Regions from separate parts of the Halomonas sp. CnH100-B genome, predicted to be linked through region 3. Evidence: predicted binding sites of a transcription regulator. Region 3 holds the regulator's gene; each other region holds the start of a gene.

Region 1 (4,172 bases), on a different contig from region 3:
GCCCCGAATACCTCGCCACGTCCTGATAGAGCGCGCTCCGATTACCGATGCCGGTCAGCGGGTCGCGCATGGCCCTGGCCATCCAGGCAAATTTTTCTGCGTTCGCTCGCTCGGTGCGTTTGAGCTGACGTTGGTGCATGACCCAGAACAGCAGGCCAAGGGCAAAAATCAGCACACTGGAGTAGGTCATTACTTGGTTGTGACGGCGAGTGCTGGATGAAAAGTCGTTGATGGCCATACCACGACGGTCGAGCTGATTCATTTCGATACTGGTCAAGCACTGCACCGGTACGAACAGCGCGTGGGCGGCGTCGAAGGGGTCGATTTGCTCGGTGTCGAGCAGGTCGGCGATGTCATCCATGAGCGCTAGACTGGGGGCGGTGCAGGCGTACTTCTGCCGATAGATATCTACGTCGAAGAGCCCATAGGCTAATTCCAACGAGTGGCGGGCATTGCCAACCTCCAACGGCGACGTCGCGACGAGCAGCTCCTCTTGGGCACGCTGCACGTACCCCCGAGCCCGGGTGGCCAACTGCTGCCCCGTCAGGCTGCCGGTCTGGCTAAAGTACGCCTGGATTTCCGGATAGACCCAGCGTGCCTCGTAAACGATCAGCACCATCAGCCCCACGAAGCTCATCAAGCTCAGCGAGAGCCAGGTAAACAGCCTGCCCGATCCCCAGCGAACCGGCGGCTCGGGCGGCTTCTCAGGCTCGGTAGACATCACCACTGCGCCTCGATGCTACGAATCATCCAAATCCAGTCGTTGAAGTCGCGCAAGTTCTCGACATCGCGCCCCGTGTATTCACGCTCGACCAATCGAATCGGCCCCCGCGAGCGCAGGGTCAGCGGCTCACCCTCCTCGATGGTCACCAAATACCAGGTCGGGTCATCCCAGCCCCCCAGGCTTACCTCGTAATCGTCCCAGGCGGTGAAGTGCAGCGTGGGCGGCACCTCGCCAAAATGCTCGATCAAAAAGTCACGAAAGGAGACCCCGCGCATCTCCACGTCGCGGCCTTGAAAGGGGTCGAAAACGGTAAAGCTCGTATCGGCGCGATCGCGCAGATCCCCCAGCGCTACTTTTTGTGTGGAATCACCATTGATCAGGCTAAGCGCCTGGGCACTGGCGCTGAGTGGCACGCCGACAAGCAGTAAAACGACGAGCCCCCTAGCTGCTTTTGAGAGCGCCCCACTGCAACGTAAGGACAAACGAGACAGAACAGCCTTCATCGCGGTCAGCTTCCTAGTTTGGTTTAGTGCACGATAGTGGTCGAGGCACTTTACCAGAGCATGACCGCCAATGCTTTTCAACGCCAATTAACACTCACGCTTCCGTCTTATTTCTCCTCAACCGCCTCTTACCTCTCCTCCTCCATGGCATGACGCGGTATAAACACGAGGCATAAAAAAGCCGGCCCATTGGGCCGGCAACAGGAAGCTTACACCTTGGCGTAAGCCCCCTCCCCTGACGACTGTCACAGCCGATTGGCTAGAGCCGCGTCGCGCTCGCGCTAAGGCATCGTCGGCGTCACGACTTTTTACGTTCGCCTTTGCGCAAATGATCGCGAATCACGAAACCTACCCAACCCACCATAAAAGCGATCACTAAAGCGACAGTGGCCAAGCCGAAAATAACAGCCTCGTCCCAGTACATGATGTTCCCCTCTCGCCGTGATGTATGGGGCCATCGTACTGCGTCCAGAAAAGAGGAAACTGACCTGGATCAAGCTTTACCAATGACCACCATGGCGGCGATCGCGAACTTGATGCAGGTCAGTTTTTTGGGGGCTTAAAGAACTTTGCGGTCTTCTACGCTACGATGCTCGGTGCCTGGGGGCAGCGGGTGGCCTTTGGCAAGCTCGGCACGGGTCGCTTCACGAACGTCCAAAATCGTCACCTGATAGCGCAGCGTGTGGCCTGCCAACGGATGGTTGGTGTCCACGGTGACGTTATCGCCGTCGATGGCGAGCACCGTGACGATCTGCGGGCCAGCCTCACCCTCGGTCTGAAACCGGCTGCCGGGTTCGATCGCCGCACCGCCAAACGAGGCGCGGCTCACCTCTTGCACCAGGTCTTCGTTACGCACGCCATACGCGTCGGCGGGTGCCAGCGTAACGCGCAGCTCGTCGCCTGCCGTTTTACCGGCTAAATCACGCTCCAGGCCCGGCAGAATGTTGTCGTGGCCGTGCAGATACTCCAAAGGTTGTTGACGCGCCTGGGAGTCATCCAACACGCGGGTGCTGCCATCGCTGAGCACATCGCTAAGCACGTAGTGCAAGGTCACTACCTGATGGGCGGTAATCGACATGGAAAACTCCTCTCCGGTAAGCTGTCGGCTTTGTCATGGAACGCTGACCATGAACCCTAGACACAGTCTAACATCGTCGGGTTTTTCAGCGGGCCACGTCACCGATGTTTTCTTTTGGGAGTACGTCCTTACATGCCCACCCCGACTCCCCAGCGCAGTTGGCTGGCGGCGCTTGGTATTTACTGCAAAGCGCCAGTGATCACCATGCTGTTTTTAGGCTTTTCCGCTGGCCTGCCCTTTTTACTGGTGTTTTCCACGCTCTCTGCCTGGCTGCGTAGCGATGGCGTCGACGTTGCCGCTATCGGCTTTTTTGCCTGGATCGGGATGCTCTACTCGATCAAATTCTTCTGGGCACCTGTCGTGGACCGGCTTGCTCTACCGCTACTGACGCGGGCGTTTGGGCAACGACGAGGCTGGATGCTGCTGGCCCAAGGCATGATTGCCGCTGGCCTCATTGGCTTAGCGGGCGTCGACCCCGTGGGTAATTTGGGCTGGGTGGCCGCCTTTGCGCTGCTGGTGGCGTTTGGCTCCGCGACGCAGGATATTGCGATAGACGCTTACCGTATCGAATCCGCCAATGACGATGTCCAGGCGGCCATGGCCTCCACCTATATCATCGGCTATCGCGGCGGGCTGCTGGCGGCGGGTGCCGGTGCGCTGTATGTGGCTTCGGCGGTGTCGTGGCACGCCGCCTACCTCACCATGGCGGCTCTGGTCGGCATTGGCGTGCTCACCGTCTTGATTCGACCGGAGCCCCAACGCGCTTCGCTGACCGTGCAGCTCATCCACGAGCCCAAAGTGCGCGCCTTCATCCGCGCCAGCCGGGGCCAGCCGAAACCGCTGCGGCGTATGGGCGCCTGGGTGATTGGCGCCATCGTGTGCCCGTTTACCGACTTCTTTCGTCGCTTTGGCGTGAAGGCGATGGGCATTTTGCTATTCATTGCCGTGTTTCGCATCAGCGACTTGGCCATGGCCTCCATGGCCAACCCGCTGTATATCGACTTGGGCTTTTCACTGGCGACCATTGCCAACGTCACCAATATATTTGGGATTGCCATGAGCATTGCCGGGGGGATTCTTGGCGGTCTACTGGTGGCCCGTTATGGCATTGGCCCACTGCTGATTTTTGGCGCAGGACTGGTGATGGTCACCAACCTGTTGTTTGCGGTGCTTGCGCTGATTGGCAATCAGGTGCCGATGCTGGTGGTGACGATCATCGGTGATAACCTCGCTAACGGCCTCGCCAGCGCGGTATTCATCGCGTTTTTGTCGAGCTTGACCTCGCGCGCGTATACCGCCACGCAGTACGCGCTGTTTTCGTCACTGATGACGCTGCCAGGGAAATTCCTCAGCGGGTTTGGTGGCATCGTCGTGAGTGCTCAGGGCTATGCCACGTTCTTCGTTGTGGCCACGCTGCTCGGCCTACCCGCCATTGTGCTGGCGATCTGGATCAGCCGCGACAAGCAGCTCGTACCTGCCCCGGTGAACGGGGCAGGCCAATAAGACCGTCAGGGAGGCTCAGCGATGGTTGGCTAGCCACTCCAGCGCCCCAGGAGTCGTGCGCCACTGGTCACGCATCAGCGTGCGGTACTGCCATGCTTCGGCCCGGGAGCCAGGGTCGACCTGCCCATCGGCGTGGGGCATGGAAGGTCTGGGGTTCTCGGCGCAGATCAGCTCCAGCGCATGGCGGTTGTGTGCCATGACATCTTGAATGGCGATTTCCGCCGCTGCCTGCTGGCCTAACCGATAGAGCGCCAGCGTGCGCCCCATTAGAAGCCCTAGCACCAATGAACCATCGTCTTTCTGGGGCTCTTCGGTCAGTGCCAGTGCCTCTTCGTTACGGTGGTCGCGCAGCAACTGGTCCAGC
Region 2 (4,172 bases), on a different contig from region 3:
TGGGTACCGATGTCGGCCCCGTCATCGATGAAGACGCGCGCAACGGATTGATGGCGCACATCGAAAAGCTCAAAAGCGAAAACCGCTTGGTCGCTGAAACGCCGATGACCGCGGAGCATACCCAACACGGCACTTTCGTACCGCCAGTGGCCTTTACCATCGACAGCATCGACGCCCTGACGCGCGAGCAGTTTGGCCCGGTGCTGCATATCGTGCGCTTCAAAGCACGCGAGCTTGATAAGGTCATCAATGACATCAACGGCCGGGGGTATGGCCTGACGTTTGGGGTGCATAGCCGTAACGAATCCTTTGCCGCTGAAATAGCGCAGAAAATTCGAGTAGGCAATGTGTATATCAACCGTAATATCATCGGGGCTGTTGTTGGCGTTCAGCCGTTCGGTGGCCAAGGGCTGTCCGGCACCGGCCCGAAAGCGGGCGGACCGCACTACCTGCAGCGCTTCGTGACCGAGAAAACGATTACTAACAACACCGCCGCCCTAGGTGGCAACGCGTCGCTTCTGGCGCTAGGGGATGAGTAAACGGCTCATCAATACAACTAACCTGAACTCCTGAAAAGGAACCGTCTCATGGTTGACAATAATAGAGCAATGGCCCTGGCACGGGCGGCCTGTCTAGGCCGCCCACCGGGCACGGGGAACTTTGCACACACGCGTACCCATCAACTCTCTCATGCTTCGTCGCGCGAAGGCGCGACGGCTGGTAGTGACATCACGACTCAGGGTTAACAACAACAAGGCTGTGTCATGGCCGTGACGATTCGGCCAACGCAGCCCCTGTCGATGCTCGCCGTGTACAAAAGGGTCAGCACCCGCCGATGCTTTTGTACGTAGCGTAGCGTCGTCCTCACACATTGGAGAAGTTTCATGGCTACAGGTGTATGGATTAGCTTATTCGGTTACTTCGCGCTGATGATCGCCATTGGCGTTTATGCAATGCGCAAGGCCACGTCTTCCTCTGAAGACTACATGCTGGGGGGGCGTACCCTCAGTCCACAGGTAGCGGCCCTCTCAGCGGGCGCGTCGGACATGAGCGGCTGGCTGCTGTTGGGGCTACCCGGTGCCATGTTCGTTTCTGGCCTGGGCTCTGCCTGGATCGGCATCGGCCTTCTGGTGGGTGCGTTCTTCAACTGGCTGCTGGTAGCGCCGCGCCTGCGTGAACAAACCATTCACTACGGCAATGCCATTACCATCCCGGCCTTTTTGGCCAACCGCTTCCCGACCCGCGCGCTGTCGCTACGCACGGTATCGGCCGTCGTCATCGTGGTCTTCTTTGCCGTCTACACCGCGTCAGGCCTCGTCGCGGGTGGCAAACTGTTCGAAAGCGCTTTCACCGGCGTTTACAACTTCGGTGACATGAGCAACTACGCCATGGGCGTGATCATCACCCTGGGCGTGGTACTGATCTACACCGTCGTAGGCGGCTTCCTCGCCGTGAGCATGACGGACTTCGTTCAGGGCTGCATCATGATGCTGGCGCTGATCATCATGCCTGCCGTCGTACTGTTCGGTGAAGGCGGCGGCGGCTTCTCGCAGGCGTCTCAGACGCTCAATGAAGTCGATCCCACGCTGCTGTCATGGTCCGAAGGTCTCACGTTCATTGGTTGGCTCTCAGCGGTCACCTGGGGCTTAGGCTACTTTGGTCAGCCGCACATCATCGTGCGCTTCATGGCGATCCGTTCGCAGAAAGACGTACCAACGGCCCGTAACATCGGTATGGCGTGGATGCTCATCTCGCTGATTGGTGCCGTGTCTCTGGGTATCTTTGGTCGCGCTTATGCCATTCGTAACGGCTTGGACGTTCAGGATCCGGAAACCATCTTCATCGTGCTGGCCAACCTGCTGTTCCACCCGCTGATCACTGGCTTCCTCTATGCTGCGCTGCTGGCAGCCATCATGAGCACCATTTCCAGTCAGCTGCTGGTGTCCTCTTCCTCGTTGACCGAAGACTTCTACCGCCTGTTCCTGCATAAGAAAGCCTCGGAGCAGCAGTGCGTCGCCGTGGGCCGTATCTGCGTCGTGCTGGTGGGTATCGTCGCCGCGATCATTGCTTCGGACGAAAACTCTCAGGTACTGGGTCTGGTGAGTAACGCCTGGGCAGGCTTCGGTGCGGCTTTCGGCCCGCTGATCATCCTGTCGCTGATGTGGTCACGCACCAACGGTGCGGGCGCCGTTGCCGGTATGATCGTAGGTGCCGTGACCGTCATGCTGTGGATTGCCCTGGGCTGGAACGGCTCCTTCATGGGAGGACCGGGCATCTATGAAATCATTCCTGGCTTCATCGCCTCGTTCATCGCCATTCTGGTGGTGAGCAGCGTGACGGCGGATGCTGGCGAATACAAGCACATCGACCGTCAAGACGCGTAATACGTCGGTTTGATGCAGCAGGCTCAGCGGGGAAACCCGCTGAGCTTTTTTATGGGCAGCGTTCTCACGCCAGCACTCCCTACGAACTCCCCAACTCCCTCCCCCTTTGCCCCAGGTCAATAACGCCCTCGCACTGGCTCGATACACTGGCTCCAGGGTTAACGCAACCCACCATACTCACACGATCGTCCAGGAGCCACGCTATGCGCCTTTTATCACTGCCTACTCTATTCACCGCCGGACTTGCCGCCGCTACCTTAGCCGCCAGTTCCCAGGCGTTCGCCTATGGGGCGGGCGATATTTTCACCCGCGTGGGGGTCGCCAAGGTGGCGCCCAAGAGCGACAACGGCTCGCTGGCCGGTGGGGCTTTCGCGGTCGATGTTCAAGACAAAACCGGCCCTGCGTTTACACTAGGCTACCGCTTCCACGATAAGGTAGGTGTCGAGTTACTGGCCGCGCTTCCCTTCGAGCACGACATTGCCCTCAACGGCGACCATCTCGCCTCCACCAAACACCTGCCGCCCACCTTGACCCTACAATATTATCCGTTGGGCGGTAGCGAGTCGCCGGTGCAACCCTACGTCGGCGCGGGCATCAACTACACGCGTTTTTCCGATGAGCGCCTAGCCATTGGCGAACTCGAGCTGGACGACGCCTGGGGCGCCGCCGCCCAAGTGGGGGTCGACCTACTGATCGACGAACACTGGGCACTGAACGCTGCGGCGTGGTACCTGGACATCGACACCGACGCCAAAATCAATGGGGCTGCTGCAGGCACTGTGGCCATCGATCCCATGGTGGTCATGGCGGGATTGAGCTACCGCTTCTGAGTCCACGCAGTCGTGGCAAAAAAATGCCCAGGGCGTTCGCCCTGGGCATTGTCGTTGACGGCACGTCGCACTTAGTTCTCGGTGACGATTTGGTCGACCCGCTCCACCGCCTTGACGACCAGCACCTGATCGCTGGCACGCGCTTTCTCCTGCATCATGTAAGCCGCCACCGCCGGAGCGACATCGCACTTGGCAGGCATGGCGGCTTTGGCATCGATTAACGCGTTCAAACGCGCAATGAACACATAGCGCACCCACTGAGGCAGCGACATGGTATCGATACAGAAAGGCTGCTGGCTGGCAAATGCCGACGCATCGGGCGTGGGGGTGCGCCACAAATTCGCGGCCTTCATGGCGGCTTCAAGCTCGAGAAGCGCGGTTTGAAGCTGTTGATGGACGCTCATAAACACCTTGGGGTTGGTCAATGTTGACGCCCATTATCCCAACTCTGTGGGTAAGTTGCCACTCGCGAGCCTCTCTCTAAGGCGTTATTCACAGATTCACAGAAAACCTGCAAGAGGCTGTGGATAAACTATGGAAAGGTGTCGCCACCGCTACTCTCACGCGGCTTACGCAAAGTTGTTCAATTTTTAACCACTTAGACAATAAAGCACGGATTAATCAACGGTTGCGGCTGACAGTGGCAAACCAGCAAGGTAGAGTGCAGGCTTGAAAAGCGGAAGGATGTCATGCAGCCAATTCACACCCTTGATGAGTTTTTTACGCGCAGCGGTGCGGAGGTATCGCTTTACCATATGGGGCGCCGGGTTACGGCGTGTCCACGAGACGTATTGCGCGCTTTCGAGAACGCCGAGTACGCATGGCCCGAGCCTTGGCAGGGTCAGGCACGGCTCGCCATCGTCTTCCGTTTGGGGGCCATGGAAGAGCCTGCCATTTGGTTCTTGGCACTGCCGTTGGATGAGCAAGGCATGCTCTCGCCTGCCCAGCGTGACGGGTT
Region 3 (4,172 bases):
TGGGAACATCATGGTGTCCAATCCCGAGTGGGTGGGCACCGTCTCGCAGTGGAAGAGCCGTATCGCCAAATGGGTGAGCGCCCGGGACGGTGACAGCTTGATGAAACTGGCGATTCTGCTCGACTCCCACGGCGTGGCAGGTAACCCCGCGCTACTGGATCAAATACGTGAGGCGCTGTTCGAGCGCTGCTCCCACGATGAGCTGCTGCTCTCTTACTTTGCTCGGGCAGCGCTGCGCTTCTCGACGCCGCTGACGCTATTTGGCTCGCTGAAGAAGCCCCAACACGGTATCGATATCAAAAAAGGCGGCATCTTCCCTATCGTGCACGGCGTGCGCACCATGGCGCTTGAGCGGCGCATCAAGGCCACGTCGACCCTGGATCGCCTGGAGGCCCTGGCCATCGATGGGCGGTTGGATCGACGGTTTGCCGATGATCTCGGCGAAGCCCTGGCGCTATTCACCGAGTTGCGTCTTCGCCAGCAGCTCCAGGACATGGAGGGCACCCACGCCAAGCGTACCAATCGGGTCGTGGTACAAGAGCTTTCTTCACTGGAACGAGACCTGTTGCGCGAAGCCCTGCACATCGTGAAAGACTTCAAGCAGCGTCTTTCCCACCGCTATCATTTGGAGTACTCGTGAGCGGAATGCGCCTGTTAGACCGACACATGACGCTGCTCAGCGGCTCGCTGAGAACGCTGCTTCAGCGAGAAAGCGACCGTCGCCGCTGGGCCGATTCGCCGTATGCCTGGCTATTTCAGCCCTACATGGGGGAAGAGTCCGTGGCCATGGCCTGCCAGGTGAGCGAGGGTCAGCCAGCGGTGATCAGCGTAGCGGCGGTGGTACTGAACCCGCGCCGTGTGCACACCAGTCGTATGTGGTGGGCCACGTTGTCGGTATCGCCCGCGCTAGTCCCTGCTACCCTGCGACGCCATCACCAGCTACACGCCACCGACGCGCCGCGCACGCCAGATGCCGAGTGCCTGACGGAGTTGGCCGACTTCATCGGCAACCGGCCGCTGGTCGGCTGGCAGTTGGAGCACACCCTCGAACCTTTGAACGGGCTGTTCAAAAGCGTATTGGGGTTTGGTCTCCCCAACGCCCAGGTGGACGTTGCCAAGTTGCATGGGCGACAGCTGCGGCGGCTGCATCCACACATCGATACCCTCGACCCGCTTGGCGTAGCGTTGGCTCGCTGGCAGCTACCGCCATTGATCTGGCCCAGCGTGGTCAGTGAAGCCACCGCCAGCGCGCTCCTCTACCTGCGTTTACAGCGTGAGATCGCCCTGACGGCCTAGGGTTTGTATTGGGTAGAGCTTCGGAGTGTTGTTAGAATACGCGCTGCTCCTTCACCCATCGGCAGTGCGACGATCATGTTACAACCTGACTACTTTGACCCTACTGCGTCAGACAGCGCGTCTGACGAGTCCCTTGCCCAGCAGCATGAGCTGCAGGATGCCAAGCAGAAGCGTGAATTCAACAAGTTGCAAAAACGCCTGCGGCGCGAAGTGGGAAATGCCATCATCGATTACAACATGATCGAAGAGGGCGACCGGGTCATGGTGTGTCTCTCCGGTGGCAAAGACAGCTACACGATGTTGGAGATCTTGCGCAATCTTCAGCGCAACGCGCCGGTCAATTTCTCGCTCGTGGCGGTCAATATGGACCAAAAACAGCCTGGTTTCCCGGAGCACGTGTTGCCCCAGTACTTAGACAAGCTGGGGGTGGAGTACCACATTCTCGAACGTGATACATATTCGGTCGTGAAGGAGAAAACGCCGGAAGGAAAGACCACCTGCGCGCTCTGTTCACGTCTGCGCCGTGGCTCGCTGTATGGGTTTGCCGACGAGATTGGCGCCAACAAGATTGCCCTGGGCCACCACCGGGAAGACATTCTGGAAACGCTGTTCCTGAATATGTTCTTCGGCGGTACGCTGAAGGCCATGCCGCCGAAACTGCTCTCTGATGACGGGAAAAATATCGTGATTCGCCCGCTGGCGTACTGCAAAGAGGCGGACATTGCAGAGTTTTCACGGCTGATGGCGTTTCCGATCATTCCCTGCAACCTGTGCGGTTCACAGCCCAACATGCAGCGCCAGATCGTCAAAGAGATGTTGGCAGAGTGGGACAAGAAGCACCCTGGCCGTTTGGAGAGCATGTTCAAAGCCGTCACCAACGTCGCCCCTTCCCAGCTTGCCGACCGCGAGCTATTCGACTTTGCCGGTCTGGAAGCGAAGCAGGCGGCGCTGATGGAGAGCCGCATTCAGGCGTTTAACGTGTAATCGTCTGCGCCTCCTCTTCTGCCAGGGTGATGAGGCGCTGCATGTCCAAAATATTTACCTCGCGACCCGAAACGGCCACCACCTCCTGCTGCTGAAAGCGGCTGAGAATACGGCTGACCGTTTCCACCGCCAGACCCAGGTAGTTGCCCATATCGGCCCGCGACATCGACAGCCGAAAGCTGTAGGGGGAGTAACCCCGGCGACGGAAGCGGTCAGAGAGGGTAATTAAAAAGCTGGCCAGCCGCTGGTCGGCGGTTTTGCGCGATAGTAAGCGCATCATCCGTCGGTCATCGCGCAGCTCCTTACTCATACTGCGGTAAAGTTGGCCGCGCAGCTCAGGTATCTCTTCTGAGAGGGTGTCCAGGCGGTCAAACGGAATTTCGCACACCGTGGTAGTCTCCAGGGCAATCACGGTGCCGGGGTAGTGCTCTTCGTCGATACCGTCCAAGCCGACCAGCTCGCTGGGCAGAAAGAAGTTGGTGAGCTGATCGTTACCGTTCCCTTCGCTGGTCACCTGTTTCAAACTGCCAGAGCGCACGGCATAAACGCTGGTGAACGCGTCGCCCTGACGAAACAGCGGTTCGCCCTTCTTCAGCGGCGAGCGACGGCGAATGATGGCATCGAACTGGCTCATATCCTCAAGCTCCAGGGCAAGCGGTAAGCACAGCGAGCTTAAACTACAGGTTTGGCAGCGCGCTTCTTGCAGCAGTGAACGTCGTTGGCTGGCAGGATATGACATGGGGGTCTCCCTTCTTATTCGCCATCATGGGTACAGGGGGCAGGTGGCTCAAGGCGCTCACACGATCTTCGAGTAGCGCTGGCCATCCTGGCGTTGTAAGTGGGTGTCGAAGGCCATGGCCAGGTGTCGAATGAGTAGCCGCCCCACCGGGGTGGCGGTGAGCCGAAGCCCCTGACGCGTTAACAGGCCATCCCGTTCGGCGATTTCCAACCGCTCAAGGGCGTTGGCAAAGTAATCTGCGGCATCGACCTGCCAGCGCTGGCCGACAGTGTCGAGGTCAATGGCCATATCGCACATGAGCCGCTCGATGACCTCTCTTCGCATTAGGTCATCCTTATTTAAACGTAACCCTTTCACGGTCGCCAGCCTACCTTCATCTAAGGCCGCTTCATAGTCAGCGAGCCGGGTAGGGTTTTGCGCGTAGCTATCGTTGATCCGAGAAATGGCCGATACCCCCAAACCAATCAAGTCGCACTCGGCGTGGCTGGAATAGCCTTGAAAGTTGCGCTGCAGGGTGCCGTTGCGCTGCGCCTTGGCCAAGCTGTCGTCGGGGCGCGCGAAATGGTCCATGCCGATATGCACATAGCCCGCCTGGGTCAGCATCGCAATGGTGGTATGCAGCATGGCCAGCTTCTCATCGGCGCTGGGCAGGTCGGCGTCCTTGATGCGTCGTTGGGGCGCAAAGCGGGTCGGCAGATGCGCATAGTTAAACACCGACAGCCGTGCGGGACCTAGCTCGATCACTTGGCGCAGCGTGTCCGCGAAACTCTTCTCGGTTTGTAAGGGCAGGCCATAAATCAAATCGAGGTTGAGCGAGCGAAAGCCGAGCCGATGGGCTTCATCCATTAGCGTTTCGGTGAGCACCCGGGGCTGAACGCGATTGATCGCCGCTTGTACCTGTGGATCGAGGTCTTGTACGCCCAAGCTCAAGCGGTTGAAGCCCAGCGACTGCAAATGGCGCAGGGTAAAGACATCCGCCTCACGTGGGTCGATTTCGATGGCGTAATCACGGTCCGGCGCATTGGAGAGGCCAAAGCGTGCGTCTAAGCGGTCGATCAAATCGCTCATCTGAGCCAGAGTGAGAAACGTTGGCGTGCCGCCGCCCCAGTGCAGCTGCTGCACCGGACGCTTTGTATCCAAATGGCGCGCAGTG

The links. The regulator FNR, encoded in region 3, switches genes on or off when oxygen is low (the NO sensors DNR and NnrR bind a similar motif). The targets are predictions, from matches to a motif close to TTGATNTANATCAA.
Region 1: a site for FNR is predicted at 1,711-1,724, ahead of ccoM (cytochrome c oxidase subunit CcoM). Genes of this name have one in related genera too.
Region 2: a site for FNR is predicted at 2,491-2,504, ahead of NH398_RS13625 (OmpW family outer membrane protein). Genes of this name have one in related genera too.

Annotation. Positions count from the first base shown of each region.
Region 1 is NZ_JAMXRX010000001.1:453,177-457,348, reverse strand. It holds gene NH398_RS01990 (GGDEF domain-containing protein) at 1-721, opposite strand, end outside; gene NH398_RS01985 (hypothetical protein) at 721-1,137, opposite strand; gene ccoM (cytochrome c oxidase subunit CcoM) at 1,526-1,651, opposite strand; gene NH398_RS01980 (peptidylprolyl isomerase) at 1,787-2,305, opposite strand; gene NH398_RS01975 (MFS transporter) at 2,438-3,808, shown strand; gene NH398_RS01970 (SEC-C domain-containing protein) at 3,824-4,172, opposite strand, start outside.
Region 2 is NZ_JAMXRX010000005.1:294,880-299,051, forward strand. It holds gene putA (bifunctional proline dehydrogenase/L-glutamate gamma-semialdehyde dehydrogenase PutA) at 1-539, shown strand, start outside; gene putP (sodium/proline symporter PutP) at 885-2,384, shown strand; gene NH398_RS13625 (OmpW family outer membrane protein) at 2,588-3,214, shown strand; gene NH398_RS13630 (YqcC family protein) at 3,286-3,618, opposite strand; gene NH398_RS13635 (DUF3549 family protein) at 3,904-4,172, shown strand, end outside.
Region 3 is NZ_JAMXRX010000003.1:142,463-146,634, forward strand. It holds gene NH398_RS07380 (putative nucleotidyltransferase substrate binding domain-containing protein) at 1-640, shown strand, start outside; gene NH398_RS07385 (DNA polymerase III subunit epsilon) at 646-1,296, shown strand; gene ttcA (tRNA 2-thiocytidine(32) synthetase TtcA) at 1,372-2,280, shown strand; gene fnr (fumarate/nitrate reduction transcriptional regulator Fnr) at 2,270-3,019, opposite strand; gene hemN (oxygen-independent coproporphyrinogen III oxidase) at 3,077-4,172, opposite strand, start outside.